3 regions of the Microbacterium sp. LBN7 genome follow, and region 1 is predicted to be linked to each of the others. Evidence: predicted binding sites of a transcription regulator. Region 1 holds the regulator's gene; each other region holds the start of a gene.
What was found. Region 1 encodes LexA, which represses DNA repair genes until DNA is damaged. Its sites were predicted from a motif close to TCGAACANNTGTTCGA; they were not measured.
Positions count from the first base shown of each region.

Region 1 (5,813 bases):
ATGAGCACGCCGCGTTCGTACAGCTGCTGCCACGTCGCGCGCGGGTCGGCGACGCCGCCGAAGAGGACGAAGTTCGACCAGGATTCGTGGGGCGTGTATCCCAGCGCCTCGAGCGTCGCCGAGATGCGGTCGCGCTGCTCGACGATCTCCTCGACCATGCCGAGCATGACGTCGGAGTTGCGCAGCGCGGCGACCGCCGCCGCCTGGGTGAGGGCGCTGAGGTGGTACGGCAGCCGCACCAGGCGCAGCGCGTCGATGAAGGCGGGGTCCGCTGCGAGGTAGCCCACACGCGCGCCGGCGAAGGCGAACGCCTTGCTCATGGTGCGGGAGACGGCCAGACGCGGGCGTCCTTCGAGGAGTGTCAGAGCGGATGCCGCGTCGCGCGGCGCGAACTCCTGATACGCCTCGTCCACGACCACGATGCCGCGCGCCTCTTCGTACACCGCTTCGACGACGTCGAGTCCGAGCGGGGTGCCCGTCGGGTTGTTCGGCGAGCAGAGCAGGATCACGTCGGGATCGACCGCACGGACCTGCTCCGCCGCTTCGTCGGGCGTGATCGTGTAGTCGGGCTGACGGGTGCCCGCGACCCAGCGCGCCCCCGTTCCCTGCGAGATGAGCGGGTACATGGAGTATGTCGGCGCGAAGCCGAACGCCGTGCGCCCAGGGCCGCCGAAGGCCTGCAGGATGTGCTGGAGGACCTCGTTCGAGCCGTTGCCCGCCCAGATCTGATCCGATGTGAGGCCGTGACCGAGATACTCGGCGAATCCCTCGCGCAGTGTCGTGAACTCACGATCCGGGTACCGGTTCACATCGCGCAGCGCGACGGCGATGTCGTCGAGGATGTCGCTCGCGACCGCATCGGGCACGGGATGCGTGTTCTCGTTGACATTCAGCGCGATGGGCAGCGGCGCCTGCGGCGCACCGTACGGGGTGAGCCCGCGAAGATCGTCACGGAGCGGGAGGGCATCGAGTGAGGAAGTCACCCTTCCATGCTAGGCCGCGCGCCCTCCGCGTGACGCACCCCTCCCCTTGGGTTCCTGAGCCTGCCGAAGGATGGGTTCCTGAGCCTGCCGAAGGATGGGTTCCTGAGCCCGCCGAAGGACTGAGCCCGTCGAAGGATCAGTTCGAGTACTGCGCAGGGATCGCGAGCTCCTGGCCGATCTGCAGGGCCCCGCCGCGCAGCATGTTGAGACGGCTGATCTCGCCGATCACGTCGCGCGGGTCGGCGGTGGGGGCGACCGTGTTGGCGATCGACCAGAGCGTGTCACCGGGGAGAACCGTCACGGTCTGGAAGTCCGCGCTGCTGAAGCTGCTGGCAGTGTCGTCGCCCGCGGCGATGGCGCTGCCTCCGCTGATCGCCGCGAAGGCGATGCCGACCGCGAGCGGAACCGCGGAGAGGGCGAGCAGCACACCACGACCACGAGCCGTCAGTCGCAGTCGCGACCGGGTCGCCGGGCGTGCCGGGATGACCGCTGCGGTGCTGATGCTGATGCTGCTCATGTCGGGCTCCTTACCCTGTCCCCGTCGGCGAGGCCGGCGGTGAAGTTGGCGTAGCGTTCGCATTCGCGTCTCGGCCGGGAGCCGTGAATGCGAAGCTACGTTCCGAAGATATCTTCGAGTTCGAACATCTGTCAACTGTTCTTCGAAATCGGACCCCCGAATCTTCCGACACGCTCGAACAGATCTTCCAGATCAGGCCGATTCTCGGATACGGTTTCGATAAGAACACCCCACCACGGGCCTCCGACATTCGAAGAGGAACGTCGGATCGCGTACTGAAGGAGCACCATGAGCGAGAACTCAGCCCCGGAGCAGGAGGCCCCTCGGACGCGCCGTCGGAAGAGCCTCAGCCCGAAGCAGATGGCGATCCTCGAGGTCATCCAGACCTCCATCGCCCACCACGGCTACCCGCCGAGCATGCGCGAGATCGGCGATGCGGTCGGACTCAAGTCGCTCTCGAGCGTGACCCACCAGCTCGGCCAGCTCGAGCTGAGCGGCTACCTGCGCCGCGATCCGGGCAAGACCCGCGCGATGGAGGTGCTGATCGACCTTCCCGGTACGAGCGGCGAGAACCCGGCAGACGTGGCCACACCGGTCGGCGATGCCGCACTCGTCCCCCTCGTCGGCCGGATCGCGGCCGGCGTGCCCATCACGGCGGAGCAGCAGGTCGAGGAGATCTTCCCGCTCCCCCGCCAGTTGGTCGGCAAGGGCGATCTGTTCATGCTCAAGGTGTCCGGGGAGTCGATGATCGATGCGGCGATCTGCGATGGCGACTGGGTCGTCATCCGTTCGCAGAACAGCGCGGAGAACGGCGAGATCGTCGCAGCGATGCTCGACGACGAGGCCACCGTGAAGACATTCCGCCGCCGCGACGGCCACACCTGGCTGCTCCCGCGCAACTCCGCCTTCGAGCCCATCCTCGGCGACGAGGCCACGGTGCTCGGCAAGGTCGTGGCGGTGCTCCGCGCGGTCTGACCGCGCCCCTTCGGCATCCGCCGTCCGCCGGCATGAGAGCCGTCCTCCCGGTTTCGGGAGGCCGTGCTTCGACGGCCGCCTAGGCTCGAACCATGTCGTCCCCGTACGGTTCCTGGCCATCGCCCTTCTCCGCCGCCTCGGTCGCGGCCTCCGCCCCTCGGATCGATGGGGCGCGATTCGTCGGCTCGGAGATCTGGTGGGGCGAGTCGGTTTCGTCCGAGGGAGGGCGCGTGACGGTCCGCAGCTCGAGCGGCGCGGTGATCCTCCCCGCGCCGTGGAGCGCGCGGTCGCGCGTGCACGAGTACGGCGGCGGCGCCTGGACCGCGGATGCCGACGGCACGCTGTACTTCGTCGACGCGGGAGACCAGCGCGTGTACCGGCTCTCGCCCGATGCAGGTCCTGTCCCGCTCACCCCCGCAGGTCCTTCGCACGGCGGACTCCGTCTACAACAGGGGCGGCTCCTCGCCGTGCGGGAGGACCTCCGCGGAGAAGCGCAGATCCGAGGGATCGTGGAGATCCCGACCGACGGTTCAGCGGCAGCGGATGACGCCGTGATCCGTGCTTTCACGCAGGGCGATGCCTTCGTCGCACATCCCGCGCTCTCGCCCGACGGCTCGCGCATCGCCTGGGTCGCGTGGGACGGCGCGCGGATGCCGTGGGAGAGCGCGACGCTGGTCATCTCCGAGATCGACGAAGCAGACGACGAAGGCGCAGAAGGCGAGGCGGGCCCCTGGGTCGCCACGCGCGCCGCCCTCCAGCCCGAATGGGTGAGCGACACCGAGCTGCTCTACGCCGACGACCCGACCGGCCGCTGGCAGCTCCAGCGCCTGTCGCTGGTCCCCGGCACACGTGACGGCGCTCCGGAGGCGATCACCTCGAGCGACGCCGACACGGGGTATGGACTCTGGGTGCTGGGCAACCGCTGGTACCAGCCCCTCGCAGACGGCCGCATCGTCGCGGTGCGCACCAACGGCCGCGACGACGTCGTCGAGATCGCCGCCAACGGCTCGACCCGCACCCTCGACGTCCCCTGCGACGGCCACGTGAGCGTCGACGACGTGTCCGGCTCTCGCGTGCTGCTCTCCGGCGGCAGCTCGACGAGCGCACCCGGTGTCTGGTGCGTCGACCTCGATTCCGGCGAGACGATCACGGTCGCAGGCGGCGAACCGGTCGACACCGCCTGGATGCCGCCCGCCACCGCGATCCTCGTGGAGGGAGGCCACGGCTCGGTGCATGCGTTCGCCTATGCTCCGGCCAACCCCGAGGCCGCAGCGCCGGAAGGCGAGCTGCCTCCGTACGTGGTCTTCGTCCACGGCGGCCCCACCGCACACGTCACCGGCGCGGCATCCGCCGCCATCGCGTTCTACACGAGCCGGGGCATCGGCGTGCTCGATGTCAACTACGGCGGCTCCACCGGGTACGGTCGCGCCTACCGCGACCGCCTGCACGGGCAATGGGGAATCGTCGACGTCGACGACGTGATCGCCGCCGCGCGCGGCCTCGCTGACGCGGGTCTCGCCGATGCCTCGCGCATCGCGATCCGCGGAAGCTCGGCAGGGGGCTGGACCGTGCTCTCGGCGCTGGTGCGCGGCGGCACCTTCGCCGCGGGGATCAGCCGCTACGGCGTCGCCGACCTCCGGATGCTGGCGGAGCACTCGCACGGCTTCGAGGAGCACTACATCACCGGGCTCGTCGGACCGCTCCCGGAGGCCGAGGCCTTCTACATCGAGCGTTCACCGCTGACGCATGCGGAACGGATAGATGTGCCCGTGCTGTTGATGCAGGGAGCCGAGGACCGGGTCGTGCCGCCGTCGCAGTCGGAGGCCATCCGCGATGCTCTGGCGGCGAACGGCGTCGAGCACGAGTACGTCGTCTACCCCGGCGAGGGTCACGGCTTCCGCAGCGGGACGACGATCGTGAACGCCCTGGAACGCGAACTGGCCTTCCTGGGGCGGGTGTTCGGCTTCACTCCGAGCCTCTGAGACCGACGAAGCGGACGTGCCACCAGAGCACCAGGGGAACGACGACCAGCTCCAGGACGGTGCTCGCGATGAACACCGGGTGAGGCCATCCGGTGACCACGGCGGAGAGGACCCTGGCAAGGCCACCGATGAAAGCCAGCACGAGCATGGTGCGCAGCACCGTCGCTCGTTCACGCAGGCGGAAGAGCGACCACCACACAGCGACGCCGGCTGCGAGCCAGAACACGTTGACGAACCGGTACTCGCTGTCGACGCTCGAGGACGTCGGCGACCCGCCCGGCACGGAAGTCGGGCCGAAGATGATCGCGTACAGGCCCGAGGCGACCGCCACCGCACCGAGCACAGCCAGTGTGAGGATGAGCGCGCTCCTCTGCATGACGGCCCTTTCTTGCACGATACGAAGAGAGTGATTACTCTCTCACATTATGGGAGCCAGACGAGATGCGCTAGTCGCCGCCGCTATGAAGCTCTTCGCCGAGCGAGGCTATGACGGAACCTCGGTCGCGGACATCCAGGTATCCGCAGGACTGACGGGTGGATCCGGCGCCCTCTACAAGCACTTCGCCAGCAAGGCGGCTGTCCTCGAAGCCGGGGTGGACACCTACCTCGAGACCCTGAACCAGAACAGCCGCTCGACAGTCGACGATCTGCCGGCCGATCCCCGAGAGGCGTTGCACGTCATCGCATCCAGCGTGATCGACTCGATGACGGCGGACGAAACGATGCTTCGAGTCCTGCTCCGGGACCTCGATCAGCACCCGGAACTCGCCGAACGACTCTGGAAGGGCGTCATGGCCGACGTCTACACGGAGTTGGCCCACTGGATCAGGAGGCAGGTGACGGAAGGAACGATCAGCGTGTCAGATCCCGACGCCGTCGCGGCGGTTCTGATGAGCGCTTTGACTCAATGGCCGATCCTCCAGGCTCTTCTCAAGAAGACTCCGGGGGACCTCACGCGCTCCGCTTTCGTCGCAGCATGGACGGACACCGCAAGCCGCGTCCTCGATCTGCCGCTCTGAGACGGCGACTACTCGCCGACGCGGTTGCGCAGACGCATGGCGCGGTCGGCCTCGCGGGTGTCCTGGCGCTCGCGGAGGGTCTGTCGCTTGTCGTACTCGCGCTTGCCCTTCGCGAGGGCGATCTCGACCTTGGCCCTGCCGTCGGAGAAGTACAGCTTCAGCGGGATCAGCGTGTAGCCGCCGGCCGAGACGGCGTGCGCGATCTTCTCGATCTCCGCTCGGTGCAGCAGAAGCTTGCGGATGCGCTTCGCGGAGTGGTTGGTCCAGTGCCCCTGCGAGTACTCCGGGATGTGCACGGAGTCGAGGAACACTTCGTTGCCCTTGACGAACGCATAGC
Region 1 covers NZ_CP147856.1:3,509,111-3,514,923, reverse strand. Annotated here, with positions in the region: gene LBN7_RS16990 (histidinol-phosphate transaminase) at 1-983, opposite strand, end outside; gene LBN7_RS16985 (LysM peptidoglycan-binding domain-containing protein) at 1,120-1,500, opposite strand; gene lexA (transcriptional repressor LexA) at 1,789-2,475, shown strand; gene LBN7_RS16975 (prolyl oligopeptidase family serine peptidase) at 2,568-4,457, shown strand; gene LBN7_RS16970 (DUF4345 domain-containing protein) at 4,441-4,833, opposite strand; gene LBN7_RS16965 (TetR/AcrR family transcriptional regulator) at 4,883-5,476, shown strand; gene smpB (SsrA-binding protein SmpB) at 5,485-5,813, opposite strand, start outside.

Region 2 (5,813 bases), 2.0 Mb from region 1:
GGGTGCGCAAGCATCTGGTGGGTGAGCGCGGTGTCGACAAGAATGCCGTGAGCTTCTGCGGATACTGGAAGATCGGTGCGGCATCGCCGGCGTCGAAGGCCGCGCGCGAGGCAGCTGCGGAGCCCCTCGCATGAGCGGGACGAACGCGAGCACACCCCGGTCGCGCGGGCGCTTCCGCTTCCCGACCGCGATCCTGTTGACGTGCGCGGCGCTCGGCGTCGCGGGCGGTCTGCTGTTGGCTCCGGCGAACTGGATCTCGACGATCCTCTTCCCCGGCCTGCCGTTCGTGAGCGTCGCACTGGCGGGGCTCTGGCTGCTGCCGTCTGTCATCGCGCTGCGACTGTTGCGCCGGCCGCTGGTCGGATTGCTGGTCGGTCTGCTCGCCGGGCTCGTGATCGTGCCGTTCTCGGGCTATGGATTCGGCAGCGTCGCGACGAACCTGTGGTGGGCGGCCTTCACCGAGCTGCCCTTCCTCTTCGTGATCTGGCGGTACTGGGGAACGTGGCTGCACTATGTCGGCGCGGTGGTCGTCGGCGTCGTGTATCCGCTGCTGGCGTGGGCCTCGTTCAACCTCGAGACCATGCCCGTGGGTGTGCGCATCGCGTTCTTCGCCATCACACTGGCGAGTTGCGTCGGGGCGACGGCTCTCGGCATCCTGATCGCGGATCGCCTGCGCCGCGCCGGCGTCGGCGGGCGGCTTCCGCTGCCTCGTTCCGCACGCACGCCAGCCGCGAAGCCGGAGGCCTGAGAGCTCGACACGCAGAGATTCCGAAGTGCCGTTCTTGCGGCCTGACTCGTCGTTCATGCGGCGATGTCGAAGCGATAGCGGCCGCCGGTGCGAGGCGTGCGGGCGGGGTCGACGTAGGCGGGCGGGATGAACAACACTCTCGCGGCGACGCCCGTTCCGTCGATGCGGATGTCCCATCCGTTGTCATGGATCCGGTGGTGGCACGTCTCACACAACAGCACTCCGTTACTGAGGTCGGTGGGGCCGTGGTCTCTCGTCCACCATCGGATGTGGTGCGCTTTCGTCATCCCCGGTGGCAGGCCGCACATCGCGCACCCGCCGTCGCGTTCGGCCAGGGCGAGGCGTTGGGCGCGGGTGAACAATCGTTTCTCCCGCCCCCAGTCCAGGATCTCGCTCCCACCACCACACACCCACGGGATGATCCCCCCACTGCCGGCCATGCGTCTCGCGGCGCCGATGTTCACCGGGTGATCCATCCCGTCGATCGTCGCTGACCCCGACCCGGACTGCAGGTCGTCAAGCGTCAACCGGACCACGACCGTGGCACCGGCGAGCGGGACCCGAGACTCACACCCGAGAACATGCGCACAGAACACCGCCAGCGCATCCGCCTGCAGCATCGCCACGGTGCGTCGGTCGGCATCCGGAGCATCCGGGTCTGGCGCATCGTTGCGGGCAGCGAACGCCGCAGACACGTAGCCACGGATCGCAGTCACGATCGGGGCGGCGGTCTCCGCATCGAGGACCGCGTTCAGGTGCACCATCCCTTCCCGCTCGACCATCGTCAACGACCGTCTCGCCCGGCGTTCCTCATCCTTCGGTTCCACACCGTCGGGGTCCATCCAGGCTTCCGCCCGGGCGATCAGCTTGCGGACATCCTCCAACGCCAACCCGGCACACCGCTTCGCCAGCAGCCGCTCCGCCAGGCCGATCCGCTCCGCCCCGGCCACCACCCGACACCGGTCCAACAGCGCGACGATCAGTGCGGCCGCTTGCACGCTGAGTTCTCCCGACGCGAGCGCCCCACGCAACAGTGCATACCGGGCGGGCAGCTTCGTCCCCAGCAGGTCCGTCCGGGGCGCGGTCGCTTCCCCGACCTTCACCAGGCGTTTCGCATCCCCGGTCGACACCCCGCCGGTCGCGGCGAGCAGTTTCGCCGCCGTCCGATAGCCCTGCTCCTTCGCGAGACTCCCCGCCCCGAGCTCACGCCGTGACTCGTGCGCGATCCGCGCGGCGACATCCGCATGCGCGGCATCCGCCTGGCGTTGCAGCACCCCGATCGCGTCGTTGACGGCGATCAGCTGTTCCCGCGACAGCCCTGTCGCGTCATCCGCATCGGCCCACAACTGATCGAGGCGGGTGACTGCCTCGATCAAGCCAGGGAGCTTCGACATGCCCACAGTTTACCCGCGAAACACCCGACATTCGAAGCTATGTTCGATTCAATATCGGCATTTCACGGTAAGCGTGAAGAGGCAACGACAGGCGGGAGAGAAGGAGGCACGCCGTGGATACGCACGATCGCATCTTCCGGCAGATCATCAGCCGTGACGACCTCCACCCGTCCGTCAGGCGAGCCGCTGACGCCGATGGCACCCGGGACCGCGCCGCGCGAGACATGGTCTTCGAGGATCGACAGGAGCGAGGAGGGCAATGCAGTCGATTCACGCGCGGGACGGACGGACACTGTCCATGGGCTCAGCTCACCAGCAGGTGCGCAGCTCCGCGATCGCGCCCTCCGTCTCCTCGTCGCTCGGGCCGCGCAGGCCCGACCCGCTCCTCGGTGCCAGGGTGAAGAGGATCTCCTCACCGGAGATCAGCAGGATGGCGAGCTTCCGGTACGACATGCTGGTCGCCTCGCGCGCGAAGACATCGCTGATCTCATCGAAGCGGATGCTGCGCCGCTCGCGCGGGGCCCCGGCGCCGAGCGATTCCCGGCGAAGGTCGATCTCGAGGCGATCGTCCCAGACGAGGACGAAACCGGGAGCCGACGAGTCGCCCGCACGACGGGCATCGCCGGGGAACTGCGCCTGCAGGAATGCGAAGCTGCTCCGGGCGCCTCCGGCCGCTGCCGCCTTGTCTGCGCGCCTGACCAGAGACACCCGTCGGAAGGCCATGACCATCGATCCGGTGATCAGCGCCGTGCCCAGGAGGAGAGGGAGGAGAGCGTTCGGCATCGGCGCCCAGCCGAGCGGAAGGACGAGCAGGCAGAAGATTCCGAGGACGGCATATGTCCCGATGGCGAAGTTACGAGCAATCGTCAGGATCGGAGCGAGGGGTGCGCTGAAGCCAGCGTTCAGCGGCCCCGGGTCAGGACTCATCCGCGCTCCTCCGTTCGTAGCTCGGACGAATGAACAGAAACAAGAGCAGCCCGAGGCCGCTAAGAGACTTCTTCACGCGTCATCCTCCGGACCCGAGACGACCCGCTTCGCTTCGTCTACGCGCTCCGAATAGTCGGGGGCGAACACCACGTCGATCTTCGTCTCCAACTGCGACTCCAGATCCCAGAGGACCCGGTGCTCCGCGTCATCCGCCGAGAGAACATCGGAGTCGTTCGCGCGCGCCAGCCAGTCGAAGAACACGAGCGCCTCGGCACTCGTCAACTCCAGCGTCACGACTTCGTCAGCCATCTCGATTCCTCTCACCGCGCACTGAACAGCCCCACCAGGACGAGCGCCGCACCGAACGCGACGAACCCCGACCCGACGATCACGACCGCGGCCATCTTCGGGAATCGACCGGCGATCTCCGTTTCCGGAACACCGTCTTCCCGGTAGACACTCGCGAACCGCTGACGCACGAAGCTCAGCGCGCGGCCACGCAGCGAGAGAAGGAGCACTCCGAAGACCAGGACGACGATCCCCGTCACGAGGCTCGTGAGAGCAAAACCACTCACTGCCTACAACTCCCGCGCGAAGATGCCGGCGAAGAACGCGACGACGCCGATGAACGTGAGCCCCGCGCCCGTGAAGCCGACCCAGAACGGGCTCGACCCCTTGAGAGCGGCGCGCCCCGGCGCAGCGCTGAGTGCGCGAAGGGTGACCGAGAAGAAATCGAAGATCTTCACCCGGTTCCGAATGATCAGCGGTCCACAGATGAGCGCGATGATCCCGACAGCGATCACGATGTAGTTCTCGTAGGTCATCTCATCATCCCCGCGTTCGCGCGCACATTCATGCCATCGCTCCCAGGACCGTGACGACACCGCCCACCAACACCACGACCCCGATCACAAGCACGACGACGCCCGCGAGTCCGATCCAGAACGGCCGATGCTCACGCGCGAACTCGTTCACCTCGCTCACTCCCCGCACCGCCCGCGCCCGCCGGTCGACGAAGTCGTAGACGCCGCGACGGAATCTCCACAGTGCGAAACCCGCCGTGGTCGCGATCACACCGACGAGGGAGAACGGCACCATCGTCGCGAATGCCGGGTTGCTCGTCGAAACCGGCTCCGGCCCGGAGCTCTGCCCCGGGAAGACGCCGTCCCGAATGATCGCGACGATCGCACCCGACACCATGATCACGCCCATCAGCATCACGACCGACCCGACGACGCCCAGTACCCAAGGCTGCTGCCTTCCGGCGGACATCTGCGCCATCCGGCGACCGAGCATCGCTTCCTGCTGCCGGAAGACGAGGGCGTTCAATGGCTTGCGGAACCGGACGATCAGGATGCCGCCGACGAAGGCGAGAGGACCGACGATGAGGTTCGCGAGAATGCTCGTCGCGACTTCCGACATCCGCCTAGTCCGGCATCGTCGACGAGGGCGTGATCATGCCCACACATTAGCGCGCCGTCGACGCGGCGCGATCAGCGCACTCCTTACCGCTTCCCCGCGATCTGCCGCCCGACGATCTCGCGCATGATCTCGTTCGTGCCGCCGTAGATGCGGTGCACGCGGGCGTCGAGGAAGGCGCGGGCGATCGGGTACTCCGTGATGTAGCCGTAGCCGCCGTGCAGCTGCACGCCGGTGTCGAGGACCTCCCACTCGCGCTCGGTCGCCCAGAACTTGACCTTCGCGGCCTCTTCGGCCGAGAGCTTGCCCTTCGAGTAGGCGAGCAGCGCGCGGTCGACGTAGGCCCAGAGCGCGTCGACCGTGGTCGCCATGTCGGCGATCTTGAAGCGGGTGTTCTGGAAGTCGATGATCCGCTCGCCGAAGGCCTCTCGGTCCTTCGTGTAGGCGACCGTCCAGTCGAGCGCGGCCTGCGCCGCTGCGGCTCCGGCGACGCCGATCGACAGACGCTCGAGCGGCAGGTTCATCATGAGCTGCACGAAGCCCTTGCCCTCGACGCCGCCGATGAGGTTCTCCTCAGGCACGAACACGTCGGTGAACGAGAGCTCCGCGGTGTCGTGACCCTGGAAGCCCATCTTGTGCAGCTTCTTGCCGTGCTCGAAGCCCTCCATGCCGTCCTCGAGCAGCACGAGGCTGAACGCGTCGGGACGGTTGCCCTCGCCGGTCTTCACGAACGTGACGACGAGGTCGGCGGTGGCGCCGGAGGAGATGAACGTCTTCGCGCCGTTGACGATGTAGCCGGCGTCGACCTTCTTCGCGGTGGTCTTGATGCCGCGCAGGTCGGATCCGGCACCGGGCTCGGTCATGGCGAGAGCGCCGACGACCTCACCGGTGGCCATGCGGGGCAGCCACTTCTCCTTCTGCTCCTGCGTGCCCATGTGCACGAGGTACGGCACGGCCAGGTCGTCCTGGATGCCGAACGCGCCGGCGAGCGAACCCGCCCCGGCCGCGATGACCTCTTCGTTCACGACGGCACGGAAACGGTAGTCCTGCAGCATCCCGGCGCCGCCGAACTCCTCGGGTACCGACAGACCGATGATCCCGGCCTCACCCGCCGCCAGCATCGTGGCCCGGTCGACCTCGCCGTCGGCGTCCCACTTCTCGATCGTCGCGTTGGTGACGTAGCGCTTGACGAAATCCTTGACGAGGTCGCGGAATGCCTCGTGATCCTCTTCGTAGATGTCGCGTTCCATGCGATCCTCCTGAACGTGTCGTGCCTCATTGCTCCGGCGATTCTATGTCCGGATGCCGACGCGCAGCAGGTCATT
Region 2 covers NZ_CP147856.1:1,468,112-1,473,924, forward strand. Annotated here, with positions in the region: gene LBN7_RS06960 (siderophore-interacting protein) at 1-134, shown strand, start outside; gene LBN7_RS06965 (ECF transporter S component) at 131-748, shown strand; gene LBN7_RS06970 (DUF222 domain-containing protein) at 802-2,142, opposite strand; gene LBN7_RS06975 (hypothetical protein) at 2,452-3,069, opposite strand; gene LBN7_RS06980 (hypothetical protein) at 3,142-3,378, opposite strand; gene LBN7_RS06985 (hypothetical protein) at 3,390-3,644, opposite strand; gene LBN7_RS06990 (hypothetical protein) at 3,648-3,893, opposite strand; gene LBN7_RS06995 (hypothetical protein) at 3,922-4,491, opposite strand; gene LBN7_RS07000 (acyl-CoA dehydrogenase family protein) at 4,575-5,738, opposite strand.
Region 2: the regulator LexA is predicted to act here: its motif matches at 2,174-2,189, upstream of LBN7_RS06970 (DUF222 domain-containing protein).

Region 3 (5,813 bases), 760 kb from region 1:
CTCTTGCCGGTGCCGGTCGCCCCGACGACGGCCCAGAGCCGCGGGCCGTCGGTCACACGCCGACGCGCAGTGTCGGAAGACCGAGCGACACGGCCCGCGGGCCGCCATCCGAGCTCGGGGCCGGCACAGCGCACGACTCGGACTGCGCGCGATCCCACGCATCTCCGCCGCGCGTCCGCCGGATCCGCAGCGGCGCACCCGTGGGGTCGTCGGCGAGCAGGTGGAAGGGCGCCGCGTGCGTGACCGTCACGGTGACGACGTCGCCCGGTCGCGGAAGGTCCGATCCGGGGGTCACCTCGAAGTGCACGAGACGGTTGTCCTCCCCTCGGCCGGTGAGACGGTGCGTCTCGGCGTCCTTCTTCCCCTCGCCGGTCGAGACGAGCACGTGGATCTCGCGACCGATCTGCTTCTGGTTCTCCTCCAGGGAGATGCGCTCCTGCAGGGCGATCAGACGGTTGTACCGGGCCTGGACGATATCCTTCGGGACCTGATCCTCCATCGTGGCGGCGGGTGTGCCCTCACGGATCGAGTACTGGAACGTGAAAGCCCCCGAGAAGCGCGCCTGCTCCACGACGCGCATCGTGTCCTCGAAGTCCTCCTCGGTCTCGCCCGGGAAGCCGACGATGATGTCGGTCGTGATCGCGGCATGCGGGATGCGGTCGCGGACCCGGTCGAGGATGCCGAGGAACCGCTCGCTGCGGTACGAGCGGCGCATCGCTTTGAGGATGCGGTCGCTTCCGGATTGCAGCGGCATGTGGAGCTGGGGCATCACGCTCGGCGTCTCGGCCATGGCGTCGATCACATCGTCGGTGAAGGCGGCGGGATGAGGGCTCGTGAACCGGATGCGCTCGAGGCCCTCGATCTCTCCCGCCGCTCGCAGCAGCTTTCCGAACGCCTGACGGTCACCGAACTCGACACCGTACGAGTTCACGTTCTGTCCGAGCAGGGTGACCTCGATCGCACCGTCGTCGACGAGCAGCCGGATCTCGTTCAGGATGTCGCCGGGACGACGGTCCTTCTCCTTGCCGCGCAGGCTCGGCACGATGCAGAAGGTGCAGGTGTTGTTGCAGCCCACGGAGATCGAGACCCAGCCGCTGTGCGCGGAATCGCGCTTGGTCGGCAGCGTGGACGGGAAGACCTCGAGAGACTCGAGGATCTCGAGCTCGGCATCGCCGTTGTGACGTGCACGCTCGAGAAGACCGGGCAGCGAGCCCATGTTGTGCGTGCCGAACACGACGTCCACCCACGGCGCCTTGTCGAGCACGGCCTGCTTGTCCATCTGCGCGAGGCAGCCGCCGACGGCGATCTGCATGCCGTCCTTGCGGCGCTTCACGGAAGCGAGGTGCCCGAGCGTTCCATACAGCTTGCCGGCCGCGTTGTCGCGCACCGCGCACGTGTTGATGATGACCACATCGGCCTCTGCGCCCTCGGACGCGCGCACGTACCCCGCGCTCTCCAGCGACCCGGACAGACGCTCCGAGTCGTGGACGTTCATCTGGCACCCGAAGGTGCGCACTTCATAGGAACGCTGTCGGCCGTCGACATCGATGGCTGCCGACGACGCGCTGATGATCGTCGGTTCACTGCGCGGGATAGTCATGATCCTCCCATTGTACGAGCGGATCAGGGACGGGAGGAGCGTCGCAGCTCAGTCGGAATCCACGAATCGGACGCCGGACGTCGACCCTCCGGACGAGACCTCGCGCAATGCCGCCTTCGCCGCGTTCATCGCCACCGCGCCGTTGTATCCGCGACGCGAGAGCTGACCCATCAGGCGACGTACGGCGGTGTCGTTGTCGAGTCTGGCCATCGACCGCGCCTTGGAGCGCGCGTAATCGAGAGCGCGCTCGGCGTCGTCGTCCGGCAGCTCATCGAGGGCCGCGTCGATGACGTCGCGCGACAGTCCGCGCTGAGACAGAGCCCGCGAGAGCGCGACCCGCCCCTGCCCCTTGCGCTCGACTCCGGATGTGACGAGCAGACCGGCGAGAACGGCGTCATCGAGATACCGCCGCCGGCAGAAGTCGTCGATCACGTCTTCGATCTGCCCGGAGTCGAGATCATGCCCCTTGAGCACGAGCCTGGCCTCCGAGATCGACAGCGACTTCGCGCGGAGTTTGCGCAGCAGCGCCTCTTCGGCCGTCGCGCGGATCTCATCCGGAGATCGCACCGGCTCCGCGCTGTCGCGATCACCATCGTCCTGGAGGTCGTGCAACGCGCGAAGACGCGGCGCCGATCTCTCCGGAGCGCGCTCCTCCGGCGCACCCGAGTCGAGGTCGCCGCTGTTCGATGCCGCCGTCCTCGCCGCAGCTCCTCTGGCGGGATGGCGATCGCTGGGCGTGCCTGCGTCGCGAGCGTCGCCGAAGCGCGACGGCTCGGGCTGCGCATCCCAGGTCGAACGCCAGAGACCCGCATCGCCGGTACGACGCGGGACCACCTTCTCCGCGCGATCAGCGTCGTCGTCAGAGACCTTCGCCGGCATCGCCTTGCGACCCCCGGCCTTGCTGCCGAAGAGAGGGATGATGGGGGCGATCCGCTCGGAATCGCCCCCATGCGTGTCAGTCATCAGGCCGGACGACGCTCGGCGAGCTCGTCAGCAGCCGCGGGGGCCGCAGCCTGCCCGCCGATGCCGAGCTTCTGCTTGATCTGCGTCTCGATCGCCAGCGCGATGTCGGGGTTGTTGAGCAGGAACGTACGCGCGTTCTCCTTGCCCTGACCCAGCTGGTCGCCGTCGTAGGTGTACCACGAGCCGGACTTCTTCACGATGGCGTGCTCGACCCCGAAGTCGATCAGGCTGCCTTCGCGCGAGATGCCGACACCGTAGAGGATGTCGAACTCGGCCTGCTTGAAGGGCGGGGCCATCTTGTTCTTCACGACCTTGACCCTGGTGCGGTTCCCCACCGCGTCAGTGCCGTCCTTCAGCGTCTCGATCCGGCGGATGTCCATGCGGACCGAGGCGTAGAACTTCAGCGCCTTACCACCCGCCGTGGTCTCGGGCGAGCCGAAGAAGACGCCGATCTTCTCACGCAGCTGGTTGATGAAGATCATCGTGGTGTTCGTCTGGTTGAGACCACCGGTGAGCTTTCGCAGAGCCTGCGACATCAGTCGCGCCTGCAGACCCACGTGCGAGTCACCCATCTCACCCTCGATCTCGGCGCGGGGCACGAGTGCCGCCACGGAGTCGATCACGATGAGGTCGATCGCACCCGAGCGCACGAGCATGTCGGCGATCTCGAGTGCCTGCTCACCCGTGTCGGGCTGGGAGACGAGGAGCGCGTCGATGTCGACGCCGAGCTTGGCGGCGTAGTCGGGGTCGAGCGCGTGCTCGGCATCGATGAATGCGGCGATGCCACCCGCGCGCTGTGCGTTCGCGATCGCGTGCAGGGTGAGGGTCGTCTTACCGGACGACTCCGGGCCGTAGATCTCGACGATGCGACCACGCGGGAGACCGCCGACGCCGAGGGCGACGTCGAGGGCGATGGAGCCGGTCGGGATGACCGCCACGGGGGCGCGCTCATCGCTGCCCAGCCGCATGACGGAGCCCTTGCCGAACTGACGGTCGATCTGGGCGAGTGCTGTCTCGAGGGACTTCTCGCGGTCGGCGGGTGATGGCATGGTCTGCTCCTTCTGCTCGCGTGGTGCCGCCTGTAGGCTGCCGCGGCGCTCCCGATTGGGAGCAACTCTCCGACAAGGCGTATGGCTCTGGGCCTGTTCTTCACCGTACGAGGAGCCACCGACATTGCGTCGAAGCATCCGCGAACCGTGTGGAACGAAACTCAGAGACCACTTGTGCAGAAGACTACGCCCGCTTCGAACAGATCTTCGACGACACGCCGTCATCGGCGTGTCGGATACCGCACGACTCGAACGAGCTGTCGCCGACGTCAGCGACGCCGCGGCTCCTGACGCCCGACGCCGTGTCGCCGGTTCTCCGGCACGTCCATCTCGGCGCAGAGCGCCAGCCAGATGTCGCGGGGCGGCGCGCCGTCCGCGAGCGCCTCCACGGCCGTCCGATTGCCGAGCGCGCCGAGCACGAGGTCATTGACCAGCGATGACGCGCGGGCCTGGAACTCCATCTCGACGGCGCGAAGGAACTCGCTGCGACGCATCCTGTCTCCGAGCCGGCAGAAGGTCAGTGCAGGGAGAGCTCGGGCTCGATCGACGCCACGAGGTCGTCGGGGACGACATCCGGGAAGACCTGGATGCCCTCGAGCACGGAGATGCGATCGCCGACCTCGCGCATGATCGTCGAGATGGGCACATCGAGCGCATCGGCGACCGAGGCGAGAATCTCGCTCGATGCCTCCTTCTGACCCCGCTCGACCTCACTGAGATATCCGAGCGCGACCGAAGCCTTGCTTGCGACCTGCCGGAGGGTGCGCCCCTTCTGCAGGCGGAAGTCCCTCAGCACATCGCCGATTTCCTGTCGTACAAGAATCATCGGAACCTCCTCCCCGTTCGATCCATCGAGTTCCCCCTCGATGAGACAGCCAGTCTAGTCCCCCTGGCTTGCACAGAATCTACCCCTGCACTCTGTGGTTTCAATGTGAGCACATCGGAGATAACCGCGGAATGCACGCGACTATTCCTGGAGGATCTCGAGAAGGAAATCGAGTGCGGCCGAGACCGAACCTGCCCGGACCGCGGCGCGGTCGCCGTCGAGGTGCAGCTCTCGCGTCTGCGAGGCGATCGGGGTGACGACGCCGATGTGCACCGTGCCGACCGGCTGCCCGTCCGGCGAATCCGGACCGGCGATCCCGGTCGTCGACACTCCGACATCAGCCGGTCGCCCACCGACGCCGACGGCATGTCGCACGCCGTCGGCCATCTGCCGCGCGACGTCCGGGTACACGGGTCCGTGCTGCGCCAGCGTCGCGGCGTCGACACCGAGAACGGTGTGCTTGACGGGTGTCGCGTAGGCGACCACTCCCCCGAGCAGGACCGCGGACGCACCGGGCACCGAGACCAGCTCAGCACAGAGCGCTCCGCCGGTGAGGGATTCCGCCACGCCCAGCGTCCAGCCCCGGCTCTTCAGCGCGGACAGCACGGCGGCCGCCGGGGAATCGCTCACGACTTCTGCCGTGCCCCTCTGACCTGCGCGACGATGTAGTCGATCCCGCTGGCCACCGTGAGCACCAGGACGACGATCATCAGCAGGAAGGTCACCAGCGTCCACGGACCGAGGCCGATGACGACATGGAGCGGCAGCAGAGCCCAGCCCAGGGCCACGCCCTGGAACGCGGTCTTGATCTTGCCCATCCACGCGGCGGCGACCACATGCTCGCTGGCCACCATGAGCCGGTGCACCGTGATGCCCCACTCTCGGATGAGGATGACGGCGACGATCCACCAGTCGACCTCACCGAGGATCGCGAGCCCGATGAAGCCCGCGCCGGTGAGCATCTTGTCGGCGATCGGATCCCAGAGCTTTCCGAAGTCGCTGACGATCTCGTACTTGCGGGCGAGGTAGCCGTCGACCCAGTCCGTGGAGATGCCCACGATGAACAGGATCGCGGCGGTCCAGCGCAACGCAGGATCGGGGAGGCCGTAGGTGCCGCCGAGCAGCAGCAGGATGAAGAAGACGACGGCCAGGGGGATGCGGGCGATCGTGATGGCGTTGGGCAGCTGCCGCGGAATGGCCATCAGTCGCGACCCGTCAGACCCCAGGCGTCTTCGTCGCCCTCGGCCTCCACCACCGGAAGCCCGCTGTACTGCGCCTCGACCGGATCATGCGCGGGAGCCGCGGACGCGGCCGATGTCACGGGAGGCGCCGGAGCCGCGGCGGGAGCGTCTTCGCCGCGGAGCTTGGCCATCAC
Region 3 covers NZ_CP147856.1:143,803-149,615, forward strand. Annotated here, with positions in the region: gene miaA (tRNA (adenosine(37)-N6)-dimethylallyltransferase MiaA) at 1-56, opposite strand, end outside; gene miaB (tRNA (N6-isopentenyl adenosine(37)-C2)-methylthiotransferase MiaB) at 53-1,600, opposite strand; gene LBN7_RS00735 (regulatory protein RecX) at 1,649-2,563, opposite strand; gene recA (recombinase RecA) at 2,563-3,612, opposite strand; gene LBN7_RS00745 (DUF3046 domain-containing protein) at 3,882-4,106, opposite strand; gene LBN7_RS00750 (helix-turn-helix domain-containing protein) at 4,130-4,438, opposite strand; gene LBN7_RS00755 (CinA family protein) at 4,580-5,068, opposite strand; gene pgsA (CDP-diacylglycerol--glycerol-3-phosphate 3-phosphatidyltransferase) at 5,065-5,640, opposite strand; gene LBN7_RS00765 (DNA translocase FtsK) at 5,640-5,813, opposite strand, start outside.
Region 3: the regulator LexA is predicted to act here: its motif matches at 3,808-3,823, upstream of recA (recombinase RecA).